2 regions of the Alkalihalobacillus sp. NPDC127517 genome follow, and region 1 is predicted to be linked to the other one. Evidence: riboswitches for the same ligand, from Rfam matches in the RefSeq annotation. Region 1 holds a riboswitch; the other holds the start of a gene.

Evidence for each region. A riboswitch is a leader RNA that binds a small molecule or an ion and turns the genes downstream of it on or off. The one in region 1 is predicted to bind FMN.
Region 2: it holds a riboswitch for FMN, as region 1 does, so the genes downstream of both, ribD (bifunctional diaminohydroxyphosphoribosylaminopyrimidine deaminase/5-amino-6-(5-phosphoribosylamino)uracil reductase RibD) here and ACQKKO_RS00485 (DMT family transporter) in region 1, are expected to answer to the same signal.

What each region holds. Positions count from the first base shown of each region.
Region 1 covers NZ_JBNNQX010000001.1:98,461-106,786, reverse strand. The annotation lists gene ACQKKO_RS00495 (Zn-dependent hydrolase) at 130-1,371, shown strand; gene ACQKKO_RS00490 (pyridoxal-phosphate-dependent aminotransferase family protein) at 1,385-2,614, shown strand; gene ACQKKO_RS00485 (DMT family transporter) at 2,650-3,612, opposite strand; FMN riboswitch at 3,793-3,933, opposite strand; gene uvrB (excinuclease ABC subunit UvrB) at 4,168-6,153, shown strand; gene uvrA (excinuclease ABC subunit UvrA) at 6,158-8,326, shown strand, end outside.
Region 2 covers NZ_JBNNQX010000006.1:42,166-50,491, reverse strand. The annotation lists gene ACQKKO_RS09225 (class I SAM-dependent methyltransferase) at 43-765, shown strand; gene mmgD (citrate synthase) at 911-2,026, shown strand; gene ACQKKO_RS09215 (bifunctional 2-methylcitrate dehydratase/aconitate hydratase) at 2,045-3,484, shown strand; gene prpB (methylisocitrate lyase) at 3,502-4,410, shown strand; FMN riboswitch at 4,489-4,633, shown strand; gene ribD (bifunctional diaminohydroxyphosphoribosylaminopyrimidine deaminase/5-amino-6-(5-phosphoribosylamino)uracil reductase RibD) at 4,813-5,895, shown strand; gene ribE (riboflavin synthase) at 5,897-6,538, shown strand; gene ACQKKO_RS09195 (bifunctional 3,4-dihydroxy-2-butanone-4-phosphate synthase/GTP cyclohydrolase II) at 6,563-7,768, shown strand; gene ribH (6,7-dimethyl-8-ribityllumazine synthase) at 7,791-8,261, shown strand; gene ACQKKO_RS09185 (DUF309 domain-containing protein) at 8,287-8,326, opposite strand, start outside.

The DNA.
Region 1 (8,326 bases):
TTCTACCTTTGCTTTAGTTACTTTATCTAAAAAATAAAGTGTTTTTTGGTGATTACACCAATGTACCTTTGGGTTGAAATCGGTATGATAAATCTAATAGAGCACGTTGAGTAAAGGAGGAAGAGAACGATCGCACAAATACAGCCGGTTCATCCAAAACAATCAGTTAGCGATTGGATTCAGTGGTTAGCAACCTTCGGAAAAACGGAAAACGGAGGAGTGACGAGGCTTCTTTATTCAGAGTCTTGGCGTGAAGCCCAGTTGGCGTTACAAGTACAAATGATTCAAAGGGGATTCACAGTGCGCTTTGATGAGGTGGGTAATCTGTTTGGACGGTACATCGGTACAGATGAACCAGACTCCATTATTCTAACAGGCTCCCACATTGATACGGTACGTGATGGAGGACAGTTTGACGGTGCATATGGTGTGTTAGCTAGTTTTTTGGCGGCGAGTGAGCTTTTTGCAGAACATGGTCCTCCTAAGCGAACGATTGACGTTGTTTCTTTAGCGGAGGAGGAAGGCAGTCGTTTCCCTTTTACATTCTGGGGATCCAAATGGGTTACTGGACAGAGTATTTTGAACACTGCTCATACATTTATTGATTCTGATGGGGTCTCGCTCCAGCAAGCGATGGTCAAGGCTGGGTTTGGGCATGGTGTATCGACACAAACCTCTGCTGAAACCATTCAGGCATTTATTGAGCTTCATATTGAGCAAGGAATCCTCCTTGAACAGAAGAAAAAGGATGTTGGGATTGTGAGCGACATTGTCGGACAACGACGATATATGATTCAGTTTAGTGGCGAGAGCAATCATGCAGGCACAACACCAATGTCAATGCGAAAAGACGCGATGCGACTAGCTGCTGAATTTATTACATATATCTCGAAAGAGGCCGAACAACTAGATCCATCACTCGTGGCGACGGTCGGTCGTTTAGTTGCATCACCCAATGTGCCAAATGTGATTGCGGGAGGGGTCGAGGCAAGCTTAGATGTACGACACGCACAAACAAGTGTTTTAGATCAATTTGAAGCAATCATTCATCAATTTAAAGAGGTAGCTAAGCAAAATGAAATGGAGATGAGCCAAGATTGTTGGTTACAGATCGAACCAGTCCATTTAAGCGATGTGTTTGTTGAACAAGCATTATCTCATGCAGACACGCTCGGCTTCTCCTCTCAAAAAATGGTGAGTGGGGCAGGGCACGATGCACAGGTTTTTGGATTAACCTGTCCAACCTTGCTTTTATTTGTACCAAGTCAAAAGGGAATTAGTCATTCTCCTGAAGAATGGACAGAACCAGAATCACTCGAAAAAGGACTTCAACTTTTAAAAGCACAGCTTTACACGCTTGCTTATGAATAGGAGGTATCATTTTATGTATCAAGATTTATCAACTCCTTTGCGCACAATTTTAACACCGGGGCCAGTCGAGGTTGATCCGAGAGTATTGCGTGTTATGTCGACACCCATCGTCGGTCAATTCGATCCAGCCTTTACAAAGGTTATGAATGAAGTGATGGATATGCTGCGTCAATTATTTCAGACAAAAAATCAATGGGCATTTCCAGTTGATGGCACGTCACGCTCTGGAATTGAGGCCATGCTTTGTAGTGTTATTCATCCTGGCGACGTTGTTCTTGTACCCGTTTATGGTCGCTTCGGAAATCTGTTAATTGAAATCTGTGAACGATATGGAGCAACTGTGGAGGTCATAGAAAAAGAGTGGGGTAGCGTATTTGAGCCAGCGGAAATTATTGAAGCGATGAACGAAGTCAATCCAGATATTGTTGCACTAGTGCATGCCGAAACATCAACTGGCCGTATGCAGCCATTAAAAGAAGTTGGGGAGGCATGCCGCAAGCAAGAGGTCTTATTCATTGTAGACGCCGTAGCTTCAATTGGTGGAGCAGATGTTCGAGTGGATGAATGGTGCATCGATGGATTAATCGCTGGTACTCAAAAATGCTTATCCGTGCCTTCTGGTCTCGCTCCACTAACGTACAATAAACGAATTGAAGAACGGATTGCTAAACGGAAGAAAGTAGAGAGGGGAATTGCAACAGAAGAGGAGCTTAAATTGACCAATCACCAATTTATTCGAAGTAATTACTTTGACTTATCCATGCTTCAAGATTATTGGGGACCTCGTCGTTTAAATCACCACACAGAAGCGACTTCCATGCTTTATGCGCTGCGTGAGGGATTACGTTTAGTATTAGAAGAAGGGTTAGAAGAGCGCTTTAAGCGTCATGCTTATCATGAAAAAGCATTAATGATCGGACTTGATGAGATGGGATTAGAGCGATTTGGAGATGACGCAGTTAAACTCCCAACCGTTACATGTATTAAGGTGCCTGAAGGTGTGAAAGCCGATGAGGTCAGAAGTACATTACTTGAGATGTTTGGTATTGAGATTGCTAGTTCATTTGGACCTCTTCACGGAAAGATTTGGCGAATTGGAACAATGGGGTATAGCTGTCGAAGAGAAAATATTCTCGCTGTTTTAGGTGCACTAGAGGGCGTACTAGTCTATTACGGTGTGCCAATAAAGAAAGGTAGGGCTCTTGAAGCGGCTATCCGCTATTATGCAGAGGAACAAAATTAAAGCCAGAATGGACCCGGTCCATTCTGGCTTTTTTGTTAGGATGTTTTTGATAGTACTGGTGCAGGATCCTTTGAAATAGGTGCAATAATCTCACGTTGCTTAGAGATTGTAAAGAGTACAACCCAAATCAAAATGAATCCAGTGAACTGAGCAGCAGTGACGCTTTCTTGGAAAACCAGCCAGTTCACAATCATACCAGTCATCGGGAAGCTTAGTTCAGCGAGTGTTGCTACACTTGCTTTAGTATTCGTTAATCCTTTGTAATATAGCAGCATACTGAACAAACCTGGTAACAACGCAGATACTAAGAGGTTTACACCAATTAACGTCATACTAACGGAATCACTAGGTAGTGTCCAAGCAGCATTTTGGATGAGCATGATGACTGTTATAAATGGAATAGCTAATACAAATCGTAAAGAAGTGACTGTTTCAAACTTCATTTGCTTTAGCAATAAACGACCCATTACGGTTGACCCACCCCATAGTGCTGCGGCACCTAATGAAAGAATACTTCCCATTTGAATGACTTCACCCATATGACCAAGAGGTAATGAGAAGCCAAACGTTAAAAAGTATGTTCCAATCAAGGCGACAATAACAAGAGGTGTAAAGTGACGTGGAAACATCTCTTTTAATAAAATTCGAGCGAGAACAATCGCAAACAATGGCTGCATTTTCTGAAGCAACAAGACAGCATTAATATTTCCGTATGTTAGCCCAGCCGTAAATAATAATGTAGCTAAGGCTGACCCTCCCCAAGAAATGAAAAGCAAAGCACCAATGTGACTTTTTTTCAGTCCTCTTAATTCCCGGCGATTAAACCAGAGAATAGGAATCGTAATAAAAGCAAGTAAGATGTGTTCAATAAAGACAATTTGTGCAGATGTTAATGTATCAAGAAGTAACACACGAAAGAGCGGGTTAACGCCCCAGAAGGCAGCACCTATGACGATGAGCCAAAACGTGTTTTTTGATTTCAGTCCTGTTTGTTCCATGATTCAAACCCCTTTTAGTAGTTTGAATATGGGATCGTTCGTAAGAAATAAAAAAGATGCATGGATTTCGCTTGTTCTGATTAACCCGATCAACTTAGTAGACAATCAGGGCTTGAAGTCAGAAAAAGCACAAATAAGCATGCATCTTCAAATAGGTACACTTAAAGAAAGTGAACTATTTATTATCTTCTCCCATCCGGACTTTAACCGTCGGCTCTGGAATTACACCAGATCAGTCCAAACTGCAAGCAGCTGGAGTCGCGGGCTTTGTTTAAAAAACATCACCGCCGGTCAGGAATTACACCTGCCCCGAAGATCCATATTCTTTTTTCATTTCGATAATTCATATCATAGCTCACCCATCTGAATTCGTCCAGTAAAAAGTTTTGCCATTTTTATTCTTTGAAGAAACGGGTATGGATGGTTTATAGAGTATGTGAGTGTCTTACATTGGCTACAATAATGGGGGTACGAACGTTCGCTTTTTTGTGTGTATTTCATCTAATTATGATATACTTAATCATGTGATCATATGTTCGATTAGGAGGCTGGCTTGTGGAACAGAAAGAATTTGAACTTGTTTCTGATTATGAACCTCAGGGTGATCAGCCAGAAGCAATTAAAACGATAGTTGAGAAGTTAAATAGTGGTGAAAAGTTTCAAACGTTACTTGGAGCAACGGGTACCGGTAAGACATTCACCATGTCAAATGTGATTAAGCAAGTCAATAAGCCGACGTTAATTATGGCTCATAATAAAACACTTGCTGGTCAGTTATATAGTGAGTTCAAAGAATTTTTTCCGAATAATGCGGTGGAGTATTTTGTTAGTTACTACGATTATTATCAGCCGGAAGCGTATGTGCCAAGTTCTGATACATTTATAGAAAAAGACGCAAGTATTAATGATGAAATTGATAAGCTTAGACACTCTGCTACAAGCTCATTGTTCGAACGAAACGATGTCATCATTGTTGCGAGTGTTTCGTGCATTTATGGTCTAGGTTCCCCGACGGAGTATAGAGACCTTGTTTTATCATTACGAGTAGGAATGGAGCTTGATCGCAACGAGCTATTACGCAAGCTGGTTGATATCCAATATGATCGAAATGATATTAACTTTACTCGTGGTACATTCCGCGTGCGTGGAGACGTAGTTGAAATTTTCCCGGCCTCTCGTGACGAGCAGTGTATTCGTGTAGAGCTTTTTGGAGACGAAATTGACCGGATTACCGAGGTAGATGCCCTTACAGGAGAAGTAAGAGGCGAGCGAAAGCATGTAGCGATCTTTCCTGCATCTCACTTCGTTACGCGTGAAGAAAAGCTAAAGCGTGCCATGGCAAATATTGAGGCAGAGCTTGAAGAACAGCTTAAGAAAATGCAAGAAGAAGGAAAATTGCTGGAAGCTCAGCGCTTGGAACAACGAACAAGGTATGACTTAGAAATGATGGCTGAAATGGGTTTTTGTTCAGGAATTGAAAACTATTCACGTCATCTGACATTAAGAGAATCTGGTGCAACTCCATACACATTGATGGATTTCCTTCCAGATGACTACCTATTAATTATGGATGAATCTCATGTAACGCTCCCGCAGGTTCGTGGAATGTTTAATGGAGATAAAGCACGTAAAGAAATCCTAGTAAATCACGGATTCCGTTTACCGTCTGCTTTAGATAACCGTCCATTACGGTTTGAGGAGTTTGAAGAAAAGGTTAATCAGGTTGTCTATGTATCAGCTACTCCAGGACCTTACGAGCTCGAAAAAACGCCAGATATGGTTCAGCAAATTATCAGGCCGACTGGATTGCTTGATCCAACGATTGATGTACGGCCAAGTGAAGGTCAGATTGATGACCTTGTTGGAGAGATTCATGACCGGATGGCTCGCAACGAGCGTGTGCTGGTGACAACCTTGACGAAAAAAATGTCTGAAGACTTAACGGATTATCTTAAGGAGCTTGGCATTAAAGTAAGATATCTTCACTCTGAAATAAAAACGCTTGAACGAATTGAAATCTTAAGGCAGCTGCGTTTAGGTACATTTGATGTGCTGGTTGGGATTAACTTACTCCGAGAAGGTCTAGATATTCCTGAAGTCTCACTTGTAACCATTCTCGATGCAGATAAGGAAGGCTTCTTACGAGCGGAACGATCGCTTATTCAAACGATCGGGCGTGCTGCACGTAATGCGAACGGGCACGTCATTATGTACGCGAACAAGATTACGAATTCAATGAGGGTCGCTCTTGACGAGACGGAGCGTAGACGAACGATTCAGAAGGCCTTTAATGAAGAACACGGAATCACTCCTCAAACGATTCAAAAGAAAGTGCCTCAGGTCATTCAGGCAACTTATGCTGCAGAGGATACAGAGGATTATGCTGCATCTGCTGCTCCAAAAACAAAACTAAGCAAACAAGATAAGGCGGCTATGATTGAGCGTCTTGAAGCCGAAATGAAGCAAGCCGCAAAAGACCTTAACTTCGAACGAGCGGCAGAATTACGAGATATCGTGATTCAAATGAAAGCGGAAGGGTGAGCACATGGCACAGGAAAATATCATTGTAAAAGGAGCTCGATCCAACAATTTAAAGGATATCGATGTGACGATCCCAAGGGATAAGCTTGTTGTTTTAACAGGTTTATCTGGTTCAGGAAAATCGTCACTCGCTTTTGATACGATTTATGCTGAGGGGCAGAGACGTTACGTTGAGTCTCTGTCTGCTTATGCCAGACAATTTTTAGGTCAAATGGATAAACCGGATGTTGATTCGATTGATGGGTTATCACCGGCCATTTCCATCGATCAAAAAACAACAAGCCGTAACCCTAGATCGACAGTTGGTACTGTAACGGAGATTTATGATTACCTACGATTATTATATGCGCGGATCGGGCGACCGTATTGTCCAGATCATGGTAATGAAATCTCCTCACAGACGATCCAAGAAATGGTGGACCGCCTGTTAGGGTTTCCTGAACGCACAAAAATGCAAATTCTAGCTCCGCTTGTATCTGGCCGAAAAGGGACGCATGTGAAAGTACTTGAGGACCTAAAGAAGCAAGGCTATGTGCGTGCACGAATTGATGGAGAAATGCATGAGGTTGCTGAAGAGATTGAACTGGAAAAGAATAAAAAACATACAATTGAAGTTGTAATTGACCGCGTTGTTATTAAAGAAGGAATTAACAGCCGCCTTGCTGACTCGTTGGAAACCGCGCTTCAGCTTGCAGATGGACGAGTACTTGTGGATGTGATTGACGGAGAAGAAATTTTATTTAGTCAGCATTATGCATGTCCAATCTGTGGCTTTTCAATCCCGGAGCTTGAACCTCGCTTATTTTCATTTAACAGTCCTTATGGTGCATGTGGAAGCTGTGATGGACTTGGTACAAAGCTTGAGGTAGATGTGGATTTAGTGATCCCTGATCCTTCTAGAACGTTAAAAGAGCACGCCATTTCCCCTTGGGAACCGATAAGTTCTCAATATTACCCTCAGTTGCTTGAAGCAGTGTGTGATCACTTCGGCATTGATATGGACACTCCTGTGGAAAAGTTACCATCTACACAAATGGATAAAATCCTTAAAGGGAGTGGTAAGGAAAAGATCTTTTTCCACTATGAAAATGAATTTGGCCGTGTACGCGAAGGAACCATTGAATTTGAAGGTGTACTAAAGAATATCTCACGTCGTTATCATGAGACAAGCTCTGATTACATTCGTGAGCAAATGGAAGGCTATATGCGTCAGAAGCCTTGTCCGACTTGTAAAGGTTATCGATTAAAGAAAGAAGCGTTAGCAGTAAAGGTAAATGAGAAGCATATTGGTGAAGTGACGAAAATGTCCATTAAGGAAGCTCAACACTTTATTACTCATTTAGACCTTACACCAAAGGAGAAATCAATCGGTGCGTTAATTTTAAAAGAAATCTATGATCGAGCGGAATTTCTCATTAACGTAGGACTTGATTATCTAACCTTTTCACGTGCCGCCGGAACACTTTCTGGCGGGGAAGCGCAGCGTATTCGTTTAGCTACGCAAATTGGGTCATCATTGATGGGGGTTCTGTATATTCTTGATGAGCCATCGATTGGTCTTCATCAACGAGATAATGATCGATTAATTCGAGCTCTTGAGCAGATGCGTGACTTAGGTAACACACTTATAGTAGTTGAGCATGATGAAGACACAATGATTGCTGCTGACTACATTATAGATGTTGGACCGGGTGCCGGGGTGCACGGTGGAACAATTACTGCTGCAGGTACACCTAATGAAATTATGGCGGATGAACAGTCATTAACCGGACAATATTTATCTGGGAAAAAGTTTATCCCTGTTCCTGAGAAGAGAAGAGAGCTAACAGGACGCAAGTTTACTGTGAAAAATGCAACGGAAAACAACTTAAAAAATGTAACAGTCAGTTTTCCGCTAGGTGTTTTTGCTGCAGTCACAGGTGTGTCCGGCTCCGGAAAAAGTACATTAGTTAATGAAATTGTGCATAAGTCACTTGCTCACTCTATCCACCGTGCGAAAGAAAAACCGGGTGCGCATAAAGAGATCACAGGAACAAATGAAATTGATAAAGTCATTGATATTGATCAATCTGCGATCGGCCGGACACCACGTTCCAATCCAGCTACGTATACGGGTGTGTTTGATGACATCCGAGATGTGTTTGCTATGACCAATGAAGCGAAAGTACGTGGA
Region 2 (8,326 bases), on a different contig from region 1:
ACGAGATTTCTCTCGTTGTTTACTCTTAATAAAGGAGTACATATGATTCCACTTGTATATGATCAATTAAATCAAAGCACGCTTGATACGATGTTTTTTTGTACACTTTTAAAAAAAACGAATGCAAGAGTTATAGCAGATCTCGGTTGTGGAACAGGCCGGATCACAGAACAGTTTGTTAAAGAAGGGTATCACGTAACAGCCATTGATCCGAACCAGGAGGCACTGGATTTAGCGATCCAAAAAGAGATCCAAGGTAGTGTGGAATGGATTCTCGGAAGTAGTGCAGATCTTAAAGACAATACATATGATGCAGTCGTTATGACCGCAAACGTGGCACAAGTATTTTTAACGAGTGATAGTTGGAAGCAAATGCTCTCGGATGTCCATAGAGCATTAAAACCAGGAGGACATTTCATATTTGATGTAAGAAATCCGCTTGAAAAGGTTTGGAAGGAATGGCAGCAGGATTTCAGTTCGGACTATGCAAAACATCCAGAGACAGGTGAGGCGCTAGAAATTCTTACGGACTATGAAGGATTTGAAGGGGATGTGTTTACATTTTTTGAATCAGTAAAAAAAGTTTCTTCGGGTGAAATCTTGCAAAGAGAACGATTACAGCTACGATTTCAACCTAAAGAAGAGATGGATCTTTCATTAAGACAAACAGGATTTAATGAAGTCTTTACGTATGGAGATTGGCAGCTTGCCGCAGCCACTTCTCAGTCAAAAACATTTATCTATCTGTATGCAAAAAATAAATGAACAAACGAAGCGATTATTCAGTCGCTTCTTTTAGTATTGAGCTGACACCACACCTATGGTAAAGTATGGGTAGAAAGAAATGAAAGCGCTCTATAAAATGGATACGCACTAAATTCTGGGTTTTGACAACGTGAGGAGGAACATTATGCCGGCCGAACCATTGTTCAAAGCAGGACTGCAGGACGTAATTGCGCTTGATACAGCTATTTCTTATCTTGATACAGATCAAGAACAAATCTTAATTAAAGGCTTTGATTTAATTGAATTAACTCAACACATTGGCTATGTAGAGATGATTCATTTGCTTTTTGAACATCAGCTTCCAGATACCGATCAAGTTAAGACTTTAGAACAAAGGCTGAAGGAACAATGTAACATTCCAACTTCACTTTGGACCATCCTCCAAGAGCTACCTCAAGAAACCCATCCTATGGATGCACAACGTACGGCACTTTCCGTATTAGCCGGATTTGATCCATCGCTTCATGATTACTCGCCTCAAGCGAACACAAAACGTGCGTATCGACTTCTCGCCACACTTCCTATGATTACTGCAAACGCGTATCACCTGTTAAATGGAAAGTCAACAATCGTAACAGATTCAAGCTTATCGTACAGCGCTAACTTTTTATACTTACTCACCCGTCGCGTCCCTTCAAAGCTTGAGGCGCGTATATTTGACCTGTCCTTATTGCTTTACTCTGAGCATGAGCTGCCAAACTCGACTTTTACAGCAAGAGTCATCGCCTCAACATTGTCTGATATGTACGGTGCCTTAACAGGTGCTGTTGCTTCGTTAAAAGGTCCCTTACACGGGGGAGCGAATGAAGAGGTAATGAAGCTTTTACTAGAAGTGAACTCACCGGAGGCGTTTGAAGATTTACTGAAAGAAAAGCTTCGTCAAAAAGAAAAGATCATGGGGTTTGGACATCGAGTCTACGCTAAAAAGATGGACCCTCGTGCATTGATAATGAAGCGAGCACTGATTGATTTGAGTGATCAACGCGGGGATGATCGCTTTTTACGGATTTGTGAGGCGGGAGAGGAGCTTATGGAACGAGAAAAAGGGTTATACCCGAATTTAGACTATTATGCTGCTCCCGTTTATTACATGTTAGGTATCCCAATTGATTTATACACACCCATTTTTTTCTGCTCAAGAACGGTAGGTTTATGTGCCCATATTATCGAACAACATCAGAATAATCGTTTATTTAGACCTCGTGTGCAGTATAACGGCACACCGTATCAATCGATCTAACTCCAAGGAGGTTCTTGTATGACGATACTCAATCAGACAGAGCAAACCGATATACTTCTTGAGAAAATAGCTGAGTATGCGTGCTCCAAACGAACATTTAGTGAAGAAGCGTATACAACCGCACGATATGTATTAGCTGATACATTGGGCTGTGGCATTTTGGCATTGAGGTACCCTGAATGTGTGAAGCTCCTCGGACCGGTTGTTCCAGGGACCATTGTTCCAGGCGGTTCAAGAGTCCCAGGCACACCGTATGTGCTTGATCCTGTTCGGGCTGCATTTAATATCGGAACAATGATTAGGTGGCTTGATTATAACGATACATGGTTAGCTGCAGAATGGGGGCATCCTTCTGATAATGTAGGTGGCATTCTCGCAGTTAGTGACTACATAAGCCAGGCTTGTGTAGCAGAAGGGAAGAAGCCTTTGCGGGTAAAAGACTTGCTTGATTACATGATTAAAGCACATGAAATTCAGGGTGTACTTGCACTTGAGAATAGCTTAAACCGAGTTGGGTTAGATCATGTCTTGTTTGTAAAAGTGGCTACAACTGCTGTAACATGCGCTATGATGGGCGGAACAAAGCAAGAAGTCATTAACGCTGTCTCACATGCGTGGATTGATAATTCAAGTCTCAGAACATACCGTCATACGCCGAACACGGGATCTAGGAAATCTTGGGCAGCAGGTGATGCAACGAGCAGAGGGGTCTTTCTTGCGATGACTGCTCTAAAAGGGGAAATGGGTTATCAAACAGCTCTAAGTGCACCAGGTTGGGGGTTTCAAGATGTACTTTTTAAAGGCAAAGAGCTAGTACTTACAAGAGAGCTTGATGACTATGTGATGAAGAATATATTATTCAAAGTGTCGTTCCCTGCGGAATTTCACGCGCAAACAGCAGCTGAATGTGCGATTGAATTGCACCCTGATGTAGTCGGTCGATTTGATGAGATTGATACCATTACGATTCAGACACACGAGTCAGCCATACGAATTATTGATAAAAAAGGACCACTGACTAATCCGGCTGACAGGGATCATTGCTTGCAGTACATTACGGCCATAGCCTTATTAAAAGGATCAATCACTGCAGACGATTATGAACAAAGGCAAGCTGATGATAAGAGGGTAGACGAACTTAGAAGCAGGATGCATGTTGTTGAAAGTAAGGATTATACATTGGATTATTTAAATCCCGACAAACGTTCTATCGCGAATGCCGTGCAAGTAATTTTTAAGGATGGAACTGAAACTGAACAAGTTGAACGAGAATATCCTCTTGGTCATCGCTTTCGGAGAGAGGAAGCGATTCCACATATTGAACGAAAATTTGAACAGAATCTTCAGGTGCACTTTGCTCCAAAGCAATATGAGGGCATTCTAGAGGCGTTCTCCACGCAATCAAATGTGGAAAAATTAACGGTTCCGTCTCTTATACAACTGTTTATACCGTCTTAACGAGAGGAATGTGACATATGGCTTGGATTGTTGATCAACCGCGTACACAAAAAGAACTAGCTGAAGAGTTTGCGAGTCTTGTTACAGCAAATTCGATTCTTCAAATTCCAGGTGCACACGATCCGATGGCAGGACTCATGGCAAAGGAATCTGGTTTTCATTCTTTATACTTATCTGGCGCTGCCTACACAGCAAGCCGCGGATTACCTGATCTTGGGTTCATTACGTCAAATGAGGTTGCAGAGCGGGCTCGAGATATTATACGTGCAACGAATCTGCCATTGCTTGTGGACATTGACACTGGATTTGGAGGCGTGTTAAACGTTGCTAGAACAGCAGCAGAAATGGTTGAAGCAAAAGTAGCAGCTGTGCAAATTGAAGATCAACAGCTGCCTAAGAAATGCGGGCATCTTAATGGGAAGCGACTCGTTTCAACGGAAGAAATGGTTCAAAAGATTAGAGCCATTAAGAAAGTCGCGCCGACTCTTTACGTTGTAGCTAGAACGGATGCTAGGGGTGTAGAAGGAAAGCAAGAGGCAAGGGAGCGAAGTCTCGCGTATATGGAAGCTGGGGCAGATGCCATTTTTCCAGAAGCATTAGAAGGGGCTGAAGAATTTAAGTGGTTCGCAAAGCAACTGAATGCTCCGCTACTCGCGAATATGACTGAGTTTGGAAAAACTCCTTATTATACAGCAGATGAATTTAGCATATGGGGATTTAATATGGTGATCTATCCAGTAACTTCAATGCGTGTGGCTGCAAAAGCATATGAAGTGGTGTTCTCCGAGATCAAAAAACAAGGCACACAAAAAGAAAGTCTTGAGCATATGCAAAAACGAAGTGAGTTATACGCGACCATTTCTTATGACCAATTTGAAGAGCTTGATCAGCAAATTGCAAAAACAATTCTTTCAAAAGATCAGTAGAATGACATATCATTAATCTTGAGTGGTTTACTTGCATTTTTAGAATGCTAGTGCTATTATTCAAAACAACTTCATATCTTTTTGCTTCGGGGCCGGGTGAAAATCCCGACCGGCGGTGATGAGGCGTTAGTCTCTTAGTCCGTGACCCGTTACACCTAGTGTAACGGTGGATCTGGTGAAACTCCAGAGCCGACAGTGAAAGTCTGGATGGGAGAAGGAAAAAGCAAACGAGCGGATTTTTGAACACAAAAAAGTGTGGAGAAACCGCTTGTTCGAGCAGCACATTTTTAACAAACATCGTTAAATATGTTTATTTGCTGTACGATTCTATGCTTATTCATTCAAACCTTGAAGCGATGCCTTCAAGGTTTTTTCTTATTTTATGAACGAGGTGTTATGTAGATGGATCAAGAATTTATGAAACTTGCTTTAACCTTAGCCGAATCGGCCAAAGGGCAGACTTCGCCCAATCCAATGGTTGGTGCAGTCGTGGTAGCAGATGGACGAATTGTCGGAACAGGCGCACACCTGAAGGCCGGAGAAGCACATGCGGAGGTTCACGCCTTAAATATGGCACAAGAGAAAGCAAAGGATGCAACGATCTATGTCACACTTGAGCCATGTAGTCATTACGGCCGAACCCCTCCTTGTGCAAAGCGCATTATTGAATCTGGTATTAAACGTGTGGTAGTAGCATGTGTTGACTCAAATCCCGAAGTAGGTGGAAAAGGAGTCAAGATGCTGGAGGATGCAGGCATCGAGGTTGAAGTCGGGGTCTGTGAGGAGGAAGCTCTTGATTTAAATCGTGCCTTTTTTCACTTTATTAAGACACATCTCCCTTATGTCACACTAAAATCGGCTTCAACCTTAGATGGGAAAACGGCAACGGTATCAGGTGAAAGCAAGTGGATCACCGGCACAGAAGCTCGGATGGACGGACATCGATTAAGGCATGAAAATGATGCGATTTTAGTTGGGGTTGGAACGGTGCTTGCAGATAACCCATCACTTACCACACGAATTGAAGAAACCGTTAGTCGTCATCCTGTGCGAGTCGTATTGGATTCAAAGCTACGCACACCAGCTGACGCACGGATCGTAACGGATCAACTGACTGAAACGTTCATCTTTACATTGAACACAGCCTCTGAGGAACGTGAGAAGCAGCTGAGTAGTCAAGATGTGAAAGTGATACGCCTTGAAACACTAACAATTGGTGAAGTGCTTCTTGAACTTGGCAAACGTGATATTCAAACGATTTTAATTGAGGGTGGCGCAGAAATGCATGGCAGCTTTATTAAAGAAGGCTATGTAAACGAAATGGTTCAATATTTCGCGCCAAAGCTTGTTGGAGGAACGCACGCTTCTCCTGTAGTAGGTGGAGAAGGAATAGCCAATTTAAATGAAGCACTACAGTTGACAATTCAATCCGTTACGCAGCTTGGAGATGACATAAAGATTTCATCTAGAGTGAGGAGAGACTAATATGTTTACTGGAATTATTGAGGAAGTTGGAACGATTAAAGCTATGAATGAAACAGGCGAAGCAATTGTGATGACCATTGCAGCTAAAGAAGTTCTAACAGATGTATATGAAGGGGATAGCATTGCTGTAAACGGCGTTTGTTTAACGGTTACCTCTTTCTCTGATCACGAGTTTGTGGTGGACGTTATGCCCGAGACGGTTCGGGCATCGAGTCTTCAAGCATTAAAAACAAACTCCAAAGTTAACCTGGAACGAGCGATGCATGCAAACGGACGCTTTGGTGGACACTTTGTATCAGGTCATGTTGATGGGATTGGAACCATTGTCCGGAAAACGGGTGAGCAAAATGCGATTTATTATACCATTCAAGTTTCTAAGGAATTAAGACGGTACATGATACATAAAGGTTCCGTCACAGTCGATGGCACGAGCTTAACAATTTTCGGCGTGGATGAAACAAGCTTTACGATCTCCATTATTCCTCACACCGTTGAACAAACAATTATTGGAAATAAAGAAGTGGGTGACATCGTGAATATCGAATGCGACCTTGTTGGTAAATACATTGAGCAATTTTTAGAGAACCCTCGGCAAGGCAATATCACCTCTGGATTCTTAAAAGAACACGGATTTACATCATAGGAACAGAGGGAAGGAAGTGGACGTATGGAGAAATCACCGTTTGATCTGATAGAAGAAGCGCTTACAGAATTAAAGCAAGGAAAGGTCATCATTGTTTGTGACGATGAAGATCGAGAGAATGAAGGGGATTTTGTAGCAATCGCTGATCAGGCAACAACTGAGGTTATTAATTTTATGGCTGTTCATGGACGTGGATTGATTTGTGCACCTGTAAGCTCAGAGATTGCATCTCATCTTCAGTTAAGCCCGATGGTACAAAATAGTACGGATCCTCATGAAACGGCCTTTACGGTATCAATTGATCATCAAACGAGTACAACAGGTATATCGGCACATGAGCGCTCAGATACCGTTCGGGCTCTGGCAGATGCTACAACTGAGTCAGGTGACTTTAAACGACCAGGTCATATTTTTCCGCTAATTGCTAAAGACGGTGGTGTTCTCAGAAGAGTTGGTCACACAGAAGCGGCCGTTGATCTTGCGAGACTTTCCGGTTCAAGACCAGCTGGCGTCATTTGTGAGATTATGAACGAAGACGGTTCAATGGCGAGAGTCCCTGAGCTTCGTAAACTAGCTGACGAGCATCAATTAAAAATGATTACGATTAAAGATCTTGTTCGCTACCGCCACCAAAAAGAATCACTCATAACCAGAGAGATTGAAACAGTCCTTCCAACAGCATACGGTGAATTTAAAATTGTGGGATTCTCCGATACGTTAGAAGGAAAAGAAAGTGTCGCATTAGTAAAAGGAGACATTACAACAGAAGCCCCCGTTCTAGTGCGAGTCCATTCTGAGTGTTTGACGGGTGATGTATTTGGATCTCACCGGTGTGACTGTGGTCCTCAATTACATGCTGCTCTTAAGCAGATTGAAGAAGAGGGCCGAGGGGTGTTATTGTATTTGCGGCAGGAAGGTAGAGGAATCGGCTTATTAAATAAACTTCGTGCATACAAGCTTCAAGAAGAAGGCTATGATACAGTGGAAGCGAATGAAAAGCTGGGTTTCCCAGCAGACCTTAGAGAATACGGAATTGGTGCTCAAATTCTACGGGATCTGGGTGTTCGTAAAATGAGGCTGTTAACCAATAACCCTCGTAAAATTACGGGCCTTTCTGGCTATGATTTAGAAGTTGTTGAACGTGTGCCAATTCAGCTTCCACATGTTCAAGAAAACAAGAAATACTTGAAAACCAAATCAGATAAATTAGGTCATCTATTAAAATTTTAAACAGAGGATAGGAGAGAGTATAATGGGAACGATTTATGAAGGTAAGTTAACAGGAGAAGGATTAAAGATTGGGATTGTTGTAGCGAGGTTTAACGAATTCATTACAAGTAAGCTGCTATCTGGTGCAGAGGACGTATTAAGAAGGCACGGCGTCAATGAAGCCGATGTTGAAGTAGCGTGGGTACCAGGAGCATTTGAAATTCCATTCGCGGCTAAAAAGCTTGCTGACACTGGCAAATACGATGCCATCTTAACACTGGGTACGGTTATTAGAGGATCGACTCCACACTTCGATTATGTTTGTAATGAAGCTGCTAAAGGCGTAGGATCACTGGCTTTATCTACGGGTATCCCAGTCATCTTCGGCGTATTAACGACAAACACGATTGAGCAAGCTATTGAACGAGCAGGTACAAAAGCTGGAAACAAAGGGGCAGAAACGGCTATTGCTGCCATTGAGATGGCTAATCTAAGCCGAGCAATTGACGCTTAAAAAAGTTAAACCCACTGGATGATGATTAATTGTCCAGTGGGTTTTGTTTTGAGTCTCTTCGTTTT